Regions from separate parts of the Bradyrhizobium sp. Pa8 genome, predicted to be linked through region 4. Evidence: predicted binding sites of a transcription regulator. Region 4 holds the regulator's gene; each other region holds the start of a gene.
The links. The regulator LexA, encoded in region 4, represses DNA repair genes until DNA is damaged. The targets are predictions, from matches to a motif close to TGTTCNNNNTGTGTTCNG.
Positions count from the first base shown of each region.

Region 1: the regulator LexA is predicted to act here: its motif matches at 1,867-1,884, upstream of ACKWRH_RS13420 (putative DNA modification/repair radical SAM protein).
Region 2: the regulator LexA is predicted to act here: its motif matches at 2,044-2,061, upstream of uvrA (excinuclease ABC subunit UvrA).
Region 3: the regulator LexA is predicted to act here: its motif matches at 2,348-2,365, upstream of ACKWRH_RS43200 (ATP-dependent Clp protease adaptor ClpS).

Region 1 covers NZ_CP176767.1:2,963,751-2,968,863, reverse strand. The annotation lists gene ACKWRH_RS13430 (Y-family DNA polymerase) at 1-1,116, opposite strand, end outside; gene ACKWRH_RS13425 (ImuA family protein) at 1,019-1,801, opposite strand; gene ACKWRH_RS13420 (putative DNA modification/repair radical SAM protein) at 1,965-3,200, shown strand; gene ACKWRH_RS13415 (UdgX family uracil-DNA binding protein) at 3,200-4,642, shown strand; gene ACKWRH_RS13410 (inorganic phosphate transporter) at 4,750-5,113, shown strand, end outside.
Region 2 covers NZ_CP176767.1:5,027,219-5,032,331, forward strand. The annotation lists gene ACKWRH_RS23195 (outer membrane protein) at 203-949, shown strand; gene ACKWRH_RS23200 (outer membrane protein) at 1,094-1,852, shown strand; gene uvrA (excinuclease ABC subunit UvrA) at 2,158-5,113, shown strand, end outside.
Region 3 covers NZ_CP176767.1:9,086,504-9,091,616, forward strand. The annotation lists gene ACKWRH_RS43190 (HlyD family secretion protein) at 1-726, shown strand, start outside; gene ACKWRH_RS43195 (DHA2 family efflux MFS transporter permease subunit) at 674-2,287, shown strand; gene ACKWRH_RS43200 (ATP-dependent Clp protease adaptor ClpS) at 2,408-4,117, shown strand; gene ACKWRH_RS43205 (tannase/feruloyl esterase family alpha/beta hydrolase) at 4,168-5,113, opposite strand, start outside.
Region 4 covers NZ_CP176767.1:5,216,955-5,222,067, reverse strand. The annotation lists gene ACKWRH_RS24240 (GAF domain-containing protein) at 1-533, opposite strand, end outside; gene ACKWRH_RS24235 (hypothetical protein) at 757-1,191, opposite strand; gene ACKWRH_RS24230 (hypothetical protein) at 1,384-1,599, opposite strand; gene lexA (transcriptional repressor LexA) at 1,807-2,508, opposite strand; gene ACKWRH_RS24220 (molybdopterin molybdotransferase MoeA) at 2,685-3,896, opposite strand; gene ACKWRH_RS24215 (hypothetical protein) at 4,128-4,322, opposite strand; gene ACKWRH_RS24210 (HAD family hydrolase) at 4,494-5,113, opposite strand, start outside.

The sequences.
Region 1 (5,113 bases), 2.3 Mb from region 4:
GTCGATCAGCGCGGCGAGTTCGTCATTGTCGTGGACATGGGCGTCGAGATCGCGCTGCTCCTGCACCACGATCTCGGTGCGGCTTGCCGACAGCCGCACCATGTCGAAGCCGAAGCCGGGATCCAGCGGATCGGCGAGCGCATCGAGGCGTTCGCGGAACAGGCGATCGATGACTTTGCTTTGCGTGACCGGCCGCCCGGCCTCGACCATGATCGCGCGCACCACGCCGTCGGTGCGGAAAAACGCAGCTTCCAGCCGGCGTGCACCCTTGCCCTGCTTTTCCATCGACGCGATCAACGTATCGGCGAGCCGCGACAGCGTCATCGCGATCATGGTGTCGGTGGCGATCGGTTCGGCAAAGCGCTTCTCCACGATGTAATCCGGCAGCGGTTTACGCGGATTGATCGGGGCATCGCCATGCCCCTGCGCATGCGCGAGCAGCGTGGAGAACCGCGCGCCGAACCGCGCCGTGATCTCATGCGGCGCGCGCGAGGCGACATCGCCGATGGTTTTCAGGCCGGCGCGGCGCAGACCAGTGGTGATGGCCTCGCCCGCACCGAGCGCGGACACCGGCAGCCGGCTGATCGCCGCCGCCTCCCCGCCATCGGCGACGATGGTGCCGGAAGCCTGCCGCGTCAGCGTGCGCGCGCAGACCGAGGTGCCGGCGATCGCCGCGCTGACGGCAAAGCCCTGCCGCGCCAATGCACGGACCAGCGTCTGCAACAACGCAGCTTCTCCACCGAACAGATGCGCGCAGCCGGTGATGTCCAGAAACAGCCCGTGCGGCGGATCGAGCGCCACCAGCGGTGTGAAGCGGTCGCACCAGTCGGCGACGTCGCTGAGCGTTTTCGCATCGGCCACGACATCGGCGTCGAACACTTTCAAGTCCGGACACATCGCCCGTGCATTGGCCAGGGGCTGGCCGATGTGCAAGCCGAGGCGCTCGGCGGCTTCATTGAGCGCATGGATCACCAGCGCATTGTTGTCCTTGATGACAACGATGCTCGGATCATTGGCCTTACCCAGCGCGCCGAAGAACCGCTGAATCCGATCGATGGGCAGGCGTGGCAGCCACAGGCTGAGGATACGTCGACGGTTCAGAGAACTGGCACTCATCACATTTCCATTCCATGATCCACCGGCCGCACGGGCCATGACGATTGCGCAAGAGCTCCACATCGAAGCGCGGCGCGCCCCAGGCACTCCATGCCGGGCCCGGCGGCGAATGCGCCGCGCGCAGCATCCATCGCGTCTCCGCGGTCGAGGGCAGCGGCTGCGCGGCCATCCGCAACATCAGGCCGGTGACACCGGACGATTGCGCGGCCAGCGTCAGCTTGCGGCTTGCCACGAGATCGAACTGCCGCGTCTCACCCCAGAGTTCGAGCACGACGGCGCCAAGCGCGTCGCAGGCGAGCGCATCGGCCGAGGTCCGCAGCGCGCTCTCGACATCGGCGGCGCGCACCATCACCACGCGGCGCGGATCGAGACCGATCTCGGCGAGCCCGCTCATCGACAGCGCGCCGGTCTCGAGTTCCGAAAAATCCTGCCGCACCCACAGCAGCGGCCGGCGCCGCGAGACACGCCCCGCAAGCCCCATGACAAAACCCGTCGCGGCGGTTCCCTGCCGGCCCTCGCAAAACACCTCGTGGATCACCGCGCGCGCGAGCCCGCCCTTCAGCGCGCTGTCGACCTCGCCGTGGCCGAGCGCGACGCGATCGTGCTGATGCACGACCTCCGCCGTCTCGATGCGCTCGATCTGGCCGCGCAAGGTCGCAAGCGCGTTCATCCGTGCGCCGCTCATATACGCCGCTCCTTCAGAGGTGATTGCCGAGGGTCTCAAAAATAAGAACCTGCGGCTGGCTCGTTTGTTCATGATATGTTCTAATATAAAGCTAACAGCGGCCGGGGAGTCAATCGAATTGGTGCTCATCCGGATTCGTAAGCTGAATCAAAGGGATTCCACGATGGACGTACAACGCAAGCTGGAGATTCTGGCCGATGCCGCCAAATACGACGCGTCGTGCGCCTCCAGCGGTACCGAGAAGCGGGATTCCAGCGATGGCAAGGGCATGGGCTCGACCGCGCCGGGCATGGGCATCTGCCATTCCTACGCGCCGGACGGACGCTGTATCTCGCTGCTCAAAGTGCTCCTGACCAACGCCTGTAATTACGACTGCCTTTATTGCGTCAACCGCGCCTCTTCCAACGTGCCGCGTGCCCGCTTCACCATCGACGAGGTGGTCAAGCTCACGCTCGACTTCTACCGGCGCAACTACATCGAGGGACTATTCCTCTCCTCCGGCATCATCCGCAGCCCCGACTACACCATGGAGCAGGTGGTCAGCGTCGCGCGCAAACTGCGCGAGAAGCATCACTTCCGCGGCTACATCCATCTCAAGACCATTCCCGAGGCCGACGACGCGCTGATCGCAGAAGCCGGCAAATATGCAGATCGCCTCTCCATCAACATCGAAATGCCTGAGGAGACGAGCCTGCAGCAATACGCGCCGGAGAAGGATGTGCGTGCGATCCGTCGCACCATGGGCCGGCTGCGGCTGAAGCTCGATGAGGCCGAGGAAAACCGCAGCACAAAGACGAAGGCGAGGCCGCAGCGCTTCGCGCCCGCCGGTCAGAGCACGCAGATGATCGTCGGCGCCGACGCGGCCTCCGATCACACCATCCTGCACACCAGCGCCAATCTCTACGGCTCTTACCGGCTGCGACGCGTCTACTACTCCGCCTTCAGCCCGATCCCCGATGCCAGCCGCGCTTTGCCCTTGCGCGCGCCGCCCTTGCTGCGCGAGCACCGGCTCTACCAGGCCGACTGGCTGATGCGCTTTTATGGCTTTGACGTCGGCGAGATCGTCGACGACAGCGCGATGCTGCCGCTCGACATCGATCCGAAGCTCGCCTGGGCGCTGCGCCATCGCGACCGCTTCCCGCTCGACGTCAACCGCGCCAGCCGCGAGGAGCTGTTGCGCGTGCCCGGCTTCGGCACCAAGGCGGTCGAACGCATCATCGCGACACGGCGCACCACCACGATCCGCCTCTCCGATCTCGCGCGACTGCACGTGCCCCGCAACAAGGCGCTGCCTTTCATCGTCCTCAGCGATCACCGCCCCGCCCCGCACCGCCTCGACGAGGCGCGGCTGATCGAGCGGTTCAAGCCGAAGGCAACACAACTGGGGTTTGGCTTCTGATGCAGTACATCACCCTCGACACCGAAACCGACTTCGACGGCTGGCGCAAAGCCGCGCGGTCGCTCGTGCTGCATCATGTGCAGCCAACCGATGTCACCTGGACCGTACAAGGCGGCGAAGCCGAGTTGTTCGCGCCGCCCGCCCCGTCTCCGATACTTGAGGTGAATGATGGCACCTTCAATGTGTCGGCAAAATTCGTCGATCTCGCCAAGGCCGCGATCCTGCATCGCGACGGCGAGCGCTTTGCGATCCTCTATCGCCTGCTCTGGCGATTGAAGGACAATCACGATCTCATCGAGGTCGCGACCGATCCCGATGTCGCGCAGGTCACGGCGATGGCACGAGCAGTCCATCGCGACGAGCACAAGATGCATGCCTTCGTGCGCTTCCGCGAGATCGGACGCGAGCGCGCAGCGCATTACGTCGCCTGGTTCGAGCCGGAGCATCACATCGTCGAGCTCGCCGCGCCGTTCTTCGCCAAGCGCTTCGCCGACATGCCCTGGTCGATCCTGACACCCGATCTGTGTGCGCATTGGGATGGCCACGCGCTCTCGTTCACGTCGGGCGTGAGCAAGAGCGAGGCACCCGGCGAAGACCGGCTGGAGGAAACCTGGCTGCGCTACTACGCCAGCATCTTCAATCCGGCCCGGCTCAAGGTGAAGGCGATGCAGACGGAGATGCCGAAGAAATACTGGAGGAACCTGCCCGAGGCGTCGATCATTAAGCCCTTGATCGAGGACGCCGAGCGCATGACCGGCGCCATGATCGCCAATGCCGCAACCGATCCGCACAAGCCCCAGAAGCGGCCGGAGGCTCCGATGTCACGCAAGCTGGCTGCCGACGATTTCGAAGCGCTCCGCGAGGAGGCCGCCCATTGCCGCGCCTGCCCGCTCTACAAGGACGCGACGCAGACCGTGTTCGGCGAGGGCCCGAAAGACGCCACCATCATGCTGGTCGGTGAACAGCCAGGCGACAAGGAAGACCTCGCCGGCCACCCCTTCGTCGGCCCGGCCGGCCAGATGCTCGACCGTGCGCTTCAGGAAGCCGGCGTCGACCGCAACAAGGTCTATGTCACCAACGCGGTCAAGCACTTCAAATTCGTGCCGCGCGGAAAGATCCGTCTGCACCAGAAGCCGGCAACGCCGGAGATCCGGGCGTGCCGGCAATGGTACGAGCGGGAAGTTTCGGCAATCCAGCCCGAGCTCATCGTGGCAATGGGCGCCACCGCCGCGCAGAGCGTGTTCGGCAAGATCACCCCGATCGGCAAGACCCGTGGCCGGCTCATAAACCTGCCCGACGGACGCAAGGCGCTGGTGACGGTGCACCCGTCCTATCTGCTCCGGCTGCCCGATCCGGAAGCCAAAGTGCTGGAATATCAGCGCTTTGTCGAAGACCTGAAGATTGCGGCCGCCTTGCAGAAGCAAGCCCCGCGCGCCGCCTAAATACTGGCAAATACTGGAGGGAAAGCGACTTTACGACGCAGTTGTCATCCAGCCTTCAAATCCATCGCGGACAATAGCCCTTCAAATTAGTTAAGGGGCGTCCAAAAATGACAGATGTTGCATTCGACCGTGCGGTAGGCGATCCGACGCCTGTCCAGCCGGCTTCCAGGCCAAATCTCGACAAGGGTTTTAACCCGCTCACGATGATCCTGTTCTTCGGCATCCTTGCCGCGGGCCTGCTGTTCGTCGCCTACAGCATCTATGTCGACGTCAACGCGACCGGCACGAAGGTGACGACCTTCCTGCCCTACATCCTGCTGTTCGTCGCACTGCTGATCGCGCTCGGCTTCGAGTTCGTCAACGGCTTCCACGACACCGCCAATGCGGTGGCGACCGTGATCTACACCCATTCGCTGCCGGCCGAATTCGCGGTGATGTGGTCGGGCTTCTTCAACTTCCTCGGCGTGCTGC
Region 2 (5,113 bases), 190 kb from region 4:
GTTACGAAAGGCCGGCCTTGCGCCGGCCTTTTTGTTTTCGCGCGTCCAGATCCAGGCCAACCGATTCCCAGCGTTTTTCAGGAGAGCTGTGGCATCCCGGTGACACAACCTTAGGCTTCAATGGTGTACAGCAATGACATCGATTGGGTCATTGGGTCGGCCGTTTTTCGCCGGCAAAGAGAAACGAAGCTGGGGATTTGAAATGAAGAAGGTTTTGCTGGCCTCGGCCAGTCTGTTCGCACTCAGCGCGTTGGCTCCCGCCTCGGCGGCCGATTTGGCGGCCCGCCCCTACACCAAGGCGCCCATTGCTGTGGCCTCGGTCTACAACTGGTCCGGCTTCTATATCGGCATCAACGGCGGCGGCGCCTCGAGCCGCAACTGCTGGGATGTCAACAACATCTTCGGCGTCGCGGGTCCGGACACGGCTGAAGGCTGTCACAATGCGACAGGCGGCGTCGTCGGTGGCCAGGTCGGTTATCGCTGGCAGTCGGCCAACTGGGTGTTCGGCCTTGAAGCCCAGGGCGACTGGGCCAATCTGAAGGGCTCGAATACGAGCTTGGCGCTTGCTCCGCTGGTCAACGAGACCAAGATCGACGCGATTGGCTTGTTCACCGGCCAGGTCGGCTATGCCTGGAACAACGTGCTCTGGTACGTGAAGGGCGGCGCGGCGGTCACGCATGCCAAGTACAACGGCACGGCGTTTGGCGTGGTCCTCGACAGCGCAAGCGAGACGCGCTGGGGCGGCGCGGTCGGCACCGGACTCGAATTCGGCTTCGCGCCGAACTGGTCCGTTGCGATCGAGTACGACCATCTGTTCATGGGCAAGCGCAACAACTCGTTCACGATTCTCGGCCTCAACGACCGCATCGACCGTATCAAGCAGGACGTCGACATGGGCACCGTTCGCGTGAACTATACGTTCGGCGGCCCAGTCGTGGCGAAGTACTGAGCGTCGCCTCCGACGTCATCGCGTTACGAAAGGCCGGCCTCGCGCCGGCCTTTTTGTTTTCGCGCGAGGGTGCACCCAACCGTCTTGGAGTCGTGAGGCGCGCGCAAGCGTCCGCGAATGGCTTTGGCGAGTTGGGGACGTGAAATGAAGACGTGGATGCTGGCTGCGGTCAGCCTGTTCGCACTCGGCGCGGTCGCGCCGGCTACCGCCGCCGATCTGCCGATTTACAAGGCGCCGGCGGCCGCCGTTCCCGTCTATGACTGGAGCGGCATCTATGCCGGCATCAATGGCGGCGGCGGCTTGGCTCATGCCTGCTGGGGCGTGACCCGCGCGCTCGGCATCGCTGTCGATCCGGCCGTTGGCGAAGGCTGTCACAATGCGGGCGGCGGCACGGTCGGCGGACAGCTCGGCTATCGCTGGCAGAAGTCGCGCTGGGTGTTCGGCATCGAGGGCCAGGGCAACTGGGCCGACTTCAAGGGCAGCAATGTCAGCGTGGCGTTGGCGCCGATCACGAACCAAACCAAGATCGACAGCTTCGGTCTGTTCACGGGCCAGCTCGGCTACGCCGTGAACAATCTGCTGCTCTACGGCAAGGCCGGCGCAGCCGTGGCCCACGACAAATACGACACCTTCTTTCCGGGCGCGCCAGCGGCGGCGACGTTCAACAGCGTCAATCAGACCCGCTGGGGCTACACGATCGGCATCGGCGTGGAATGGGGCTTTGCCGAGAACTGGTCGGTCGGCGGCGAGTACAACCATGTGTTCCTCGGCCATCACAGCGCCGACTTCGCAACTCTCGTCGGCGGCTTCGCCCCGCGCACCGACCGGATCGGCCAGGATATCGACATGGGCCTGATCCGCATCAATTACCGCTGGGGCGGCCCGGTCGTCGCCAAATACTGAGACAAAGCCTCCCTCAGGAACCTCCAAGTCCTGATCATGTGCGGATTGCCCCAAATCCGCATTCAAACGCGAACGAAGGGCTGGCCTCGCGCCGGCCCTTCGCATGTTCCGACCTGCCCCGCTCCTGCCAGATGCCGCCAGCGCGCCAACAATCCGTTGACGATTCGCACACGCCACTGGAAATCCGTCCCCGTTCTTCCTACGTTCGCTGCCATACCCATCGGCGCCGATCCCGGTTCCGGGCGACGCGCGCCTTTTTTGTTGGCGCGATCGCGCACCTTTGGGATTCCTTGAGGGCAACTCGGATGGATGAAGTGATCAAGGCGAAGCGCCAACAGCAGAACGCGGGATCCAGCCTGCGCGCAATTACGATCCGTGGCGCGCGCGAGCACAACCTCAAGAATGTCGACGTCGAGATCCCCCGCGACAAGCTGGTGGTGTTCACGGGGCTGTCCGGCTCTGGCAAATCCTCGCTCGCCTTCGACACCATCTACGCCGAGGGCCAGCGCCGCTACGTCGAATCGCTGTCGGCCTATGCGCGGCAGTTCCTGGAGATGATGCAGAAGCCTGATGTCGACCAGATCGACGGCCTGTCGCCGGCGATCTCGATCGAACAGAAGACGACCTCGAAGAACCCGCGCTCGACCGTCGGCACCGTCACCGAGATCTACGACTACATGCGCCTGCTCTGGGCGCGCGTCGGCGTGCCCTATTCGCCCGCCACGGGCCTGCCGATCGAGAGCCAGACCGTCTCGCAGATGGTCGATCGCGTGCTGGCGCTGCCCGAAGGCACCCGCCTCTATCTGCTCGCCCCCGTCGTGCGGGGCCGCAAGGGCGAGTACCGCAAGGAGCTCGCCGAATGGCTCAAGAAGGGCTTTCAGCGCGTCAAGATCGACGGCACCTTCCATGAGCTCGCGGAGGCGCCGACGCTCGACAAGAAATTTCCGCACGACATCGACGTCGTGGTCGACCGCATCGTGGTGCGCGCCGACATCGGCCAGCGCCTCGCCGAAAGCTTTGAGACCGCGCTGAAGCTCGCGGAGGGCCTCGCCGTCGTCGAGTTCGCCGATGCGCCTGCGGCGGCCGCGCCCGTCGAGGAGAAGAAGAAGACCGCAAAAATCCACGACAAGAGCGGGCCCGAGCGCATCCTGTTCTCGGAAAAGTTCGCCTGCCCGGTGTCCGGCTTCACGATTCCGGAGATCGAGCCGCGCCTGTTCTCGTTCAACAATCCCTACGGGGCCTGCCCGGCCTGCGGCGGCCTCGGCGTCGAGCAGCATGTCGACGAGGACCTCGTCATCCCCGACAAGGAACTCGCCATCGGCAAGGGCGCGATCGCGCCCTGGGCCAAGTCGTCATCGCCATACTACGTGCAGACGCTGACCGCGCTCGGCAAGCACTACAAGTTCACGCTGACCACCAAATGGAAGGATCTGCCGAAGAAGACGCAGAACGCGATCCTCCTTGGCTCCGGCGAGGACGAGATCAAGTTCTCCTACGAGGACGGCGTCCGCTCCTACGACACCAAGAAGCCTTTCGAGGGCGTCATCACCAACATCAACCGCCGCTATCGCGAGACCGAGAGCGAGTGGGCGCGCGAGGAGCTCGCAAAATATTTCCACGACGTCCCCTGCGAGGGCTGCAAGGGTTTCCGGCTGAAGCCCGAGGCGCTCTGCGTCAAGATCGGCGGCAAGCATATCGGCGAGATCTCGGAGCTGTCGGTCAGGAAGGCCGGCGAATGGTTCGAGACCGTGCCCGAGGCGCTGAACACGCAGCAGAACGAGATCGCCGGCCGCATCCTCAAGGAGATTCGCGAGCGCCTCACCTTCCTGCTCGACGTCGGCCTCAACTACCTCACTTTGTCCCGCTCCTCCGGCACGCTGTCCGGCGGCGAGAGCCAGCGCATCCGCCTCGCCTCGCAGATCGGCTCGGGCCTGACGGGCGTGCTCTACGTGCTGGACGAGCCCTCGATCGGCCTGCACCAGCGCGACAACGCGCGCCTGCTCGACACCCTCAAGCGCCTGCGCGACCTCGGCAACACCGTGATCGTGGTCGAGCATGACGAGGACGCGATCCTGCTCGCCGATTACGTCCTCGACATCGGCCCCGGCGCCGGCATGCATGGCGGCAACATCGTCGCCGAAGGCACGCCCGCCGAGATCATGCGCAACCCGAAATCGCTCACCGGCAAATATCTGACCGGCGAGCTCGAGGTCGAGGTGCCGGAGCGGCGCCCGCCGAACCATCGCCGCACCATCAAGGTGGTCAACGCGCGCGGCAACAACCTCAAGAACGTCACGGCCGAAATTCCGCTCGGCCTGTTCACGGCCGTCACCGGCGTCTCCGGCGGCGGCAAGTCGACGCTGCTGATCGACACGCTCTACAAGGCCATCGCCCGCAAGCTGAACAACGCCAGCGAAGGCGCCGCGCCCCACGATCGCATCGAGGGTCTCGAGCACATCGACAAGATCATCGACATCGACCAGTCGCCGATCGGCCGCACCCCGCGCTCGAACCCTGCGACCTACACCGGCGCCTTCACGCCGATCCGCGAATGGTTCGCCGGCCTGCCCGAAGCGAAGGCGCGCGGCTACGAGCCCGGCCGCTTCTCCTTCAACGTCAAGGGCGGCCGCTGCGAGGCCTGCCAGGGCGACGGCGTCATCAAGATCGAGATGCACTTCCTGCCCGACGTCTACGTCACCTGCGACGTCTGCAAGGGCAAGCGCTACAACCGCGAGACGCTGGAGGTCCTGTTCAAGGGCAAGAGCATCGCCGACGTGCTCGACATGACCGTCGAGGAAGCCGCCGAGTTCTTCAAGGCGGTGCCGCGCGTGCGCGAGACCTTCCAGACCCTGCACCGCGTCGGCCTCGACTACATCCATGTCGGCCAGCAGGCCACGACCCTGTCGGGCGGCGAAGCCCAGCGCGTCAAGCTCGCCAAGGAGCTCTCAAAGCGCGCGACCGGCCGCACGCTCTACATCCTGGACGAGCCGACCACCGGCCTGCACTTCCACGACGTCAAGAAGCTGCTTGAGGTGCTGCACGAGCTGGTCGCGCAGGGCAACACGGTCGTCGTCATCGAGCACAATCTCGAAGTCATTAAGACCGCCGACTGGGTCATCGACCTCGGCCCCGAAGGCGGCGACGGCGGCGGCGAAATCGTCGCCTGGGGCCCGCCGGAAGACATCGCGAAGGCGCCGCGGAGCTACACGGGCAAGTTTTTGGAGCCGGTGCTGAAGAAGGCGCGGAAGCCGAAGCGGAGGA
Region 3 (5,113 bases), 3.9 Mb from region 4:
GGTTTCGGCAGCGTGCAGAACGCGCAGCAGGCGCAAGCGCGCGACGCCGGCGCAGACGCGGCGATCCAGCGCGATATCGCCAATCTCACCTCCGCTTTGAAGCAGGTCGATCTCCTCAACGCCGAGATCTTGCAAGCCAAGGCCGCCGCCGCGCGCGCGGCCGCACTCCAGCGTCAGGCCGAGCTCAATCTCGGCTACACCACGATCGTCTCCCCGATCGACGGCGTGGTCGGCAACCGCTCCTTGCGCGTCGGCCAGTTCGTGCAGGCGGGCACGCAGCTGATGGCGATCGTGCCGGCCGAGGGCGCCTATGTGGTCGCCAATTTCAAGGAGACGCAGCTCACCCACGTGCAGGCCGGCCAGGCCGTCGATATCGAGGTCGACACCTTCCCGGGCCAGGTCGTGCACGGCCACGTCGATTCCATCGCCCCGGCCAGCGGCCAGGAATTCGCGCTGCTGCCGCCCGACAACGCCACCGGCAATTTCACCAAGGTGGTGCAGCGCATCCCCGTCAAGATCGCGCTCGATGCCGAAACGCACTCTGCGATCGCGCTGCGGCCCGGCATGTCCGTGATCCCGACCATTGCAACACGTTCGACCGCGCCGACCGCGAATGCGGCCGCGGCGCCCAAGACAAACGTAAAGGCGAAGCTCGTTTCCGGAGGGTCGTGCCATGTCAAACAGCCTCTCACTTTCGACGCCAGCGACACCGGCCGCGACGCCTGATCCGGCGATAGCCGACCCGAACCGCGCGAGTGCCGCGATCTGGATCGCCGTGCTCGCCGCCATGATCGGCTCGTTCATGGCGATCCTGAACATCCAGATCACCAACGCCTCGCTGGCCAACATCGAGGGCGGCATCGGCACCGGCGCCGACAACGGCTCCTGGATCTCGACGTCGTATCTGATCGGCGAGATCATCGTGATCCCGCTGACCGATTTTTTGAGCCGCGTGTTCTCGTTCCGCCGCTACATGCTGGCGAGCGCGACGCTGTTCGCCGCGTTCTCGGTCGCCTGCGCCTTCACCCATGATTTGCCGTCGATGATCGCGATGCGCGGCCTGCAGGGCTTTGCCGGCGGCGTGCTGATCCCGATGGCGTTCACGCTGGTGCTGACCAAGCTGCCGAAGCCGCAGCAGCCGGTCGGTCTTGCGATCTTCGCGCTGTCCGTCACCTTCGCACCCGCGATCGGCCCGACCATCGGCGGCTATCTCACGGAGAACTACGGCTGGCGTACCATCTTCTTCGTCAACGTGATCCCGACCGCGGTGATGGTGGCCGCGCTCTATCTGACGCTGGAGAAGCAGAAGATGCAGCTCGGTCTCTTGAAGGAAGGCGACTGGGCCGGCATCTTCACCATGGCGATCGGGCTGTCGGCACTGCAGGCCGTGCTCGAGGAAGGCAACAAGGACGACTGGTTTTCCTCGCCCTTCATCGTCAAGCTCGCCGTGATCGCGGCCGTCAGCCTGACGCTGTTCGTCACGATCGAGCTCACGATCGAGAAGCCGCTGATTCGGCTGCGCCTGCTGACACAGCGCAATTTCGGCTTCGGCACCATCGCGATGACGATGGTCGGCTTCGCGCTGTTCGGCTCCGTCTATATCCTGCCCGCCTATCTCGGCCAGGCCCAAGGCTACAATGCCGAGCAGATCGGCAACGTGCTGGCCTGGACCGGCCTGCCGCAGCTGGTGCTGATCCCGCTGATCCCGAAGCTGATGCAGCGCTTCGACACGCGCTACATCGCCATCACCGGCCTTCTGATCTTCGCCTATAGCTGCTTCATGAACACGGCGATGTCGCCGGACTATGCCGGCGACCAGCTCTGGATTCCGAACATCGTGCGCGCCGTCGGCCAGGCGATGGTGCTGACGCCGCTGACCTCGGTGCTGACAGGCGGCATCGCGCCGCAGGACGCGGCCGCGGCCTCCGGCATCAGCAACATGTTCCGCAATCTCGGCGGCGCGATCGGAACGGCGACGCTCGCGACCATCATCACCAAGCGCGAGCAGTTTCACTCCAACATCATCGGCCAGTCGGTCACGCTCGGCCGCGAGGAAGTCCGCACCCGCATCGCGCAGATGACGGACTACTTCATGGCCCACGGCGTACCGGACCCCCACGCCGCACGCGAGCAGGCCATCATCGCGCTCGGCAAGACGGTCAAGCGCCAGGCGCTGGTGATGGGCTATACCGACGCCTTTGCCGTGATCGGCGCGGTGCTGGTGCTCGCGGCGATCGCGGTGGTGATGACCCGGCGCGTGAAGGCGGCGGGTGGACCGGCGCATTAGGGCCTCGCCCATCGATTGAAATTTGTCGCGGCCGTCACGCTTGACGGCCGGTTCTTTTTATGTTCCCTATTCGTTCTATTCAATCATAGATTGTTCCGGAGACCTTTCGTGATGAATAGTATGCGTGGCGAGAACCAGCCGACCCAGCTCGTAATTCATAATGACGACGACACGCCGGACCAATTCGTGATGGACATGCTCCGTCAGGTTTTCGGCAAATCGGAGCGTGAAGCGACCGCGCTGATTACTCAAATCGAGCAGAAGGAAAAGGCGGTTTGCGGGCCTTACCCGCAATCCGTGGCCGAAGCCCTTCTCAAGTCCGCGCAACAATCCATCTGCCTGGCCGGCCACCGACTGCAGGTCACGCTTGAGGTGATCAAGACTTCTTGCGAACTGTGTGGCAAGCCGGAGGGACAGACGGACGTTCGGATCGGCAATCGCACCGTCTGGCTGTGCCGCGAATGCATGCGTGCAGCGGACGGGCCCTCGAGCGAACAAGAAGACAATTTCGACTTTGCTTGCGACGTTCTTGATTGGCACTTTGCCAGCACGGCGCGTAGCAAACTCGTGACCACGATCCGCCAATTTCCCGGCCACATGCGGGTCGATGTCCAGGCAGCAGTGGACCGGCTCTTCGGCAAGGCCATCCGGTTGTTCGGGCTGAACGAGGAGCATCGCTACGAAACGCTGTCGATTTCGCGGCTCCTCAAGAGCGGCCGCTATGCGGTCGCAATTGCCCCGCTGCAATATTCCGACGTCGACGTGGGCGAGAAGAGCCCGGTCAAGTGTCTGGATAACGGACTGTGGCTGTGCGAGCAGGACGCTCTCCGCTATGCGGTCTTGCTCTGCGCACACCGCGAATACAGCCGCGAGCCGGGTATTCGGATCGAGATCCTGGTACCATCAGGCACCGCGGGCGCAGATCTCGTCCAGCAATGCTTCAGTGAATTGGAAGAGGCCGTGCAAACCGCGCGGACCTATCGCGGCAAAATCCTGTCGCTCGATGCCGACTCGGACTATCGCGGGCGCTCGCGCGGCATCACCGTGCATCGATTGCCTGAGGTCGCGCGCAACGATGTGATCCTGCCGGAGCAGACCTTGCGGCTGCTCGATCGCAACGTGCTGACCTTCGTCAACACCCGCGAACAGTTGCGGCGGCTCGGTCAGTCGACGCGCAAGGGCATCTTGCTGTACGGGCCGCCGGGCACCGGCAAGACCCATACGATCCGCTATCTCGCGACACACCTGCCCGGGCATACGACGCTGATCATTACCGCCGAACAAATCGGTCTTCTCGGGGCATATATGAGCCTGGCGCGGCTGCTCCAGCCGTCGATGGTCGTGATCGAGGATGTCGATCTCATCGCCCGCGACCGCGATGACATGGGACCGTGCGAGGAATCCATGCTGAACAAGTTGCTCAACGAAATGGACGGGCTGAAAGAGGACGCGGACATCCTGTTCGTCCTGACCACGAACCGGCCGGAGGACCTCGAAGGCGCCCTCGCCGGTCGCCCGGGCCGCATCGATCAGGCCATCGAAGTGCCCCTTCCTGATGAGATCGGCCGCGGCAAGCTGGTCAGGCTTTACGGCAAGGGACTGCCAATCGAGGACGCGGTCATCGCCGAAGCGGCCCGCCGCAGCGAGGGCACGAGTTGCGCGTTCATCAAGGAATTGATGCGACGACTGGCGCAAGCGAGCCTCGCGCGCGACGGGGGCAATTCCGTCGTGTCAGCCGACATCGATGAGGCGCTCGACGACATGCTGTTCTCCGGCGGCCGGCTCAATGCGCAGTTGCTGGGAGGCGCACAGGCGATGGCGGCGGGATGAGCGGTGCGTATGTCCCTCGCCTTGCCCTTCGTCAGGCGACGTTGGCCGCCTCACGGCGCGCAAGTAAAACTCGCCGCCTCCGTCACCGGGCCGCTCTTGTAGTGCGGCCAGGACGGCCAACGGCACAGCGGCATCGCGCGCGTCACCGCAAACGACGGCGCCTCGACCTTCTGCTCGGCGACTTCGAGATCGCCCGGCGCCTTGCCCTTCTCGACCCAATCGACCAGCGCGCTGAGCATGTCGACATTGGCCGGCGCGCCGGAGCCGACATGGTCGACGCCGGGCGCGGTGTAGAGCCGCGCGAATTCCGCCGTCTCGGCCTTGCCGAGCTTGCGCTCGACGCTCTCGAAATAGCGGATGCCGGCATAGGGGCTCTGCGCATAATCCGCCATGTGCTCGAGCATGATCAGCCGGCCGCCGCGTCCGCGAAAACGGCTGAGATCCGGATCGGTCGAATCCATCAGGCTCGAGACCTCGATCAGCCGGGCCTTGTGGTCCTCCACATTGTAGGTGGTGACGTCGAGCTTGGGGTCACGGGCGAACACATATTGAATGCCGCCGGCGCCGTAGATCCAGGCGATGCCGTTGTTGGGCGCGGGCGGCTGCGCCGGTGGCGCGCTGCCGAGCCACCACGCGGACCAGCCGCCGGTCGGACCGATCGCCGGCGTGTCCTCGCCCGAGACGCCCCAGCCCGGATAGTCATCGAGGTCATTGGCGAGCACGAACGGGAATTTGTAGGTCCCATGCAGCGTGCTGACTGCCTTGATCTGCGCCTCGGTCAGGCACTGATCGCCGGTCTTGCCGGCCTCGCACCGCAGCGTCTCGACCTTGAACACGGCCTTGCAGGCCACGGGATCGTGCACCAGCGTCTTATCGGAGCCGTCGGCCTTGTCGCAGGCAGTGCGCACCGCATCGGCAAAGAGCTTGACCTGCGTCGGATTGATCCAGCCCTCGCCCATGGTCACAAGGCCCGAACGCGTACCGGCATGCTGCAGG
Region 4 (5,113 bases):
CGCAGAAAACTCCTGGCATCGTGCAGGTCCTTGATGATCAGCGGCAGGCCGGCTTTCCAGATGCGACCGGGCAGGCCGAAGCCACGCGGAAATCTGGTGTGGCGGGAGTTGAATTCGAACATGTCGGCGGTGCCGTAATAGCCGTCGACGAGCGCCATCTCGTGGGAGGTTTCGGCATCGTTGTGCCAGAGCTCGATCGCGCCGACATGGGCCTCGTCGTCGCCGCAGAACAGCACCATGACGGCTTGCAGGAATTCGCCTGAAAACACCGGCACCGCCACGCCGCAGGTCAGCCCGGCGGCGATGGCCTGATCGGTCCGCTTGAAATAGGAATCGGTGAATCTGGTGAGGATCACGGGGTGGCCGCTGGCCCAGGCCTTGCCGGGAAGCCCCTCGTCATATCCGAACTGCAGATCCTCGCTCACGTCCCTAAACGCGGACAACCCTTCGCCGTAGAGGCCGCCGCCGAATTCAAGCCGCATGCGCGTGCGGTCAGGCACCCAGAGTTCAACGACGCGAATGAAGGTCTTCATCGAACGTGTCCGCCGTCTCAGCCGCACCAAGCATCGGCCATTTGGCTGCGGAACGGACGTTCAAAATTCAGGCAGGACAGCGCAAACTTCGTGCGGTGGGAGGCGCAACGGCTCGGTCCGCCCGATGGAGTTTCGCGGGACACGAACGACAACATCTCGCCGGCCTCGGCCGGCGATGGCGATTTTCAATCCCGGCCCGACCTGCCGGCGGGGAATGGCTATGTCAGCCGATCGGCAGGCGGGTGATGGTCGGCCGGCTGTCGGTGATGATCTGCGGCTTGTGCTCGCGCTCGCCGACCGGCTGGGTCACCGGTAGTTGCAGCACGGTCGCGCGCTGGCCTTCGACCAGCTGCGTCACCAGCACGGATTTGCCGTCGGGGAATTCGATCGCATCATGATGGCGATCGGGAATGTGCGGATCGATCTTGCCGAACTTGCCGACGCGCGAATTGACGGTGCGCGTCCAGATCCAGCGATTGTCGTAGCGGACGTTGTCGGCGAAGGCGAGCTCCGTTCCCGGGAGCAGGCAGACCGCGACGGTCGGATCGGCTGCGGAGGCAAAGCCGCGCGTCGAGGTGCCGCGGAAGGTTGTCGTGACGATCGTCTCGCCGACTTCGGCGGGGCGCGACGCGACGGCATGCAGGCTGTAGTCACACATCGGGTGCTCCTCATGCAGGGATAGCGACCCACGTCTCTCAATCGAGGCGCAGGCCTCTATCAGAGTGGAAATGTGAAAGGTTCTGCCCGGTTGTAGGCAAATCTACGGCTCGCCGCCGCAGACCGCAATCACATTATCTTTCCCGAATCCACCAGGAACAAAGCCCGCCCCTGTGCATTCCGGAGGCGCGTGTCAGCGCCCCGCAGGCGCCGACCAGCCGGAATATTGCCAGCCCGGCCGCGACGGTTTGTCGACGGCGTCGCGGGCCTTGCGGGCTTCCTCGCTCACGGCGGTATCCTTGCGGACATGGGGTCGCGATTGCGCGGCCAGGGCTTGTGCGGCCAAGGCTTGCGACGCTGATGCTGCGATCAGCGCCACGGCAACTGTGATCTGAACGATCCGGCGCATGACTGCCCCTCGAACCTGAAGGCCGCGAAGCAGGGCTGCTTCGTGCGGCGTGCCGAGGATGTACCGCTGGAGGAGGGGCCGGATAATCTGCGCGAAACCAGAAAGACTATCCAGCGGAAGCGGACAATCGTCCGCTCCAATCTCGGATCGGCGATGCCGATCGAAAGCGCGCGGGGCGCCAAGTAACCGGTACCGGCGCGTCCGGTATCAGTACTTCCGGTACAGCCCGATCAGCTTGCCCTGGATCTTCACCCGGTTGGGCGGGAGGATGCGGACCTCATAGGCTGCATTGGCGGGCTCGAGCGCGATCGAGGCGCCGCGGCGGCGGAAGCGCTTCAGGGTTGCTTCCTCGTCGTCGATCAGCGCCACCACGATATCGCCGGTGTCGGCGCTCTCGTTGCGCTGGATCAGCGCCATGTCGCCGTCGAGAATGCCGGCCTCGACCATGGAATCGCCGCGCACTTCGAGCGCGTAATGTTCGCCCGAGCCGAGCATGTCAGGCGGTACGCTGATGGTGTGGCTGCGGGTCTGCAAGGCCTCGATCGGCGTACCGGCCGCGATACGACCCATCACGGGCACCGCGACGGGGCGCTCGCCCTCGTCCGCGGACGGGCTGGAGGTCGTGCGGACCTTGCCGAGATTGCCTTCGATGACGCTCGGCGTGAAGCCGCGGCGGCTACCGGCGGCGGCCTGAAGCTCGGGCAGCTTGATCACCTCGATGGCGCGGGCGCGGTTGGGCAGGCGCCGGATGAAGCCACGCTCCTCAAGCGCGGTGATCAGGCGATGGATGCCCGATTTCGAGCGCAGGTCGAGCGCGTCCTTCATCTCGTCGAAGGAGGGCGGCACGCCGCTTTCCTTCAGCCGTTCGCTGATGAACCGCAGGAGCTCGTATTGTTTGCGCGTTAACATCTCGACCAAAATCCCCCGGTTGATGTCGTTCGATTCCGAGACGCTGAATTCAGCAGTAAGCCGCTACATGCTCGAAACAAATCATGAACGGACACTATATGTTCGATACATGTTCCGCAACTGCTTAATTTACCGTGAACGCGACAAAGTTCGCGGAACGCACGCGAACGAAGCGATCAGACGGGCAGCCGCAAGACCTCGCAAGGCGTGCCGGCTTCGGCCTTCGGCGCGAATGGCGCGCGCACGAGAAGTGCCTGTGCCGCAGCGAGATTCGCAAGAAGCGAGGAATCCTGGTGATTGACCGGAAGGGCGAGGAGCGTGCCGTCGTCGCGCAGCTCGAGGCGTGCGCGCAGATAATCCTCGCGCTGGTCGTTGGCGCCGACATCGCGGCCGAGCACTGCGCGTTCGCGGCGGTGATGAATCATCGAACGGCCCGAAAGCGCGCGAATCAACGGCACCATGAACAGGAAGCCGCAAACATAGGATGACACGGGATTGCCGGGCAGGCCGATCACGCGCATCGCGCCGAGCCGCCCGTTCATCATCGGCTTGCCCGGCCGCATCGCGATCTTCCAGAACGCCATCGAGATACCTTCGTCCCTCAGCGCCTGTTGGACCAGATCGTGGTCCCCGACCGACGCGCCGCCGGTCGTGATCAGGATGTCCGCGCCGCTCTCCCGCGCGCGGCCGATGCCGGCCGTGGTGGCCTCCAGCGTGTCGGCGGCAACGCCGAGGTCGATGGTATCGGCGCCCTCGCTGCGGGCGAGCGCGTGCAGGGCGTAGCCGTTCGAATAAACGATCTGGCCGGGACCGGGCGTGGTGCCCGGCATCACCAACTCGTCGCCGGTCGCGAGAATCGCGACCTTCGGGCGTCGTCGGACAGGCAGTTGCGGGTAATTCATGCCGGCGGCGAGCGCGAGGTCGCGCTCGGTGAGCCGGGCTCCCTTGCACAGCAGCACGTCGCCTTCCGAGAAGTCGACGCCGGCGGGGCGGATGTGCCGCCCCGTTACGGCGGCTTCCTTGATGGTGATGCACTTGCCGTCCGCGACCGTATCCTCCTGGATCACGACCGAATCAGCGCCATCGGGAACGACACCGCCGGTGAAGATACGCACGGCCTCGCCGGCGCCGACCGATCCCGCAAACGGGCGGCCCGCCGCGACCTCGCCGATCAGGGTGAGCTGGGAGTCGATCTTCGCCGCATCGACCGCGCGCACCGCATAGCCGTCCATTGCCGACATCGCCTGCGGCGGCTGCGTGCGCCGCGCCGCGACATCGCGCGCCAGCACGCGGTGGAAGGCTGCGTCGAGCGCGATCATCTCTTCAGGCAGCGGCTCTGCGCCCGCCAGCACCGCGGCGAGCGCATCGGATACCGGCATCAGGGCCACGGGTGAAAACTCCTGCTGGGCCCGTTCGGGCAAATCGGCGGCGAGAGTTCTAGCCGAGTGCAGGCGCAGAGGCAAAACAGTGGCCGCGCAGGATGATTTGTCCTGCGTCATCCGCTCTACGATGAAGGGTGAGCATCAAGTCCGCCGCGGCATGATCCAGAAGGCGAGACAGACCGGTACGAGGATGGCCATGGCGAGGACGAGAAAGACGAGAGCCACGGCCAGCATCGGTCAGCCCCCCGGCTGCTTGTACGGACTGACGTCCGGCGCTGCGGGGCCTTGATCCTTGTCAGGCAGCGGGTCCGCCTGGGATTTCAGGTCGGCGGCCTTGCTGATCAGTTTTGCGGAAAGGTCAGAATCCGAGGTGGTTCTGGCGAATTTCATCAGCAGAGAGGCCTGCTTGGTGAGGTAGGTTTTGCCCAACACGACGATTGATCCGATGTAGAATTCCCAACGGACTCATGAGTCCTGAGAGGAGCAATCGTTCCGGGAACTCTGTATAAAAATGCACAAAGGGACTTGGTTCCTCGCCCCCGGGGCAAAATAGTTCCATTCGCGGCTCGTCGGCCCGTCGGCCGTCGGTTTGCCGGCCAGAGATCAGATTCCAAGCGCCCTGAGGGCGTTCCCGACGTCGCGGGGCGACGTCACGTGGACCGTGGTCAGGCCGCGCGACCGCGCTCCTTCGATGTTCTCGGCAAGATCGTCGAAGAACACGATACGGTTCGCCGGCACGCCGATCGCGGCCACGACATGGTCGAAGGCCTCCACATCCGGTTTGCGCAGGCCGATGCTGGACGACAGATACAGCTCGCGGAAATGGCCGAGCAGGCCGGCATATTCCTTCGAGAAGTGGTCGACATGCGGCCGGTTGGTGTTGGAGAAGGCGTAGAGCGGCATCTGCTTTGCCGCGCGCGGCAGCAGCTCGGCGATGTCGGGCATCTCGCCGGCGAAGATCGCGTTCCAGCCCTCCAGGAACTGCGCGTCCGAAATGCCGATCCCGAGCGAGACGCGCAGCGAGTCAAAATAGGCCTCGTCGCTGATCTTGCCGACCTCGTGCAGCCGGTAGGCTTCGCTGTCCCGCACATAGCGCGCGACGATGGCTTCCGGCTTGCAGCCGGCATGTCCCGCCCAGCAGGCGATCGCCTTGGAGAAATCGATGTCGAGCACGACGCGCCCGAGATCGAAGAGGAGCGCGTCCGCGCTGCCGGGAGAGAGCG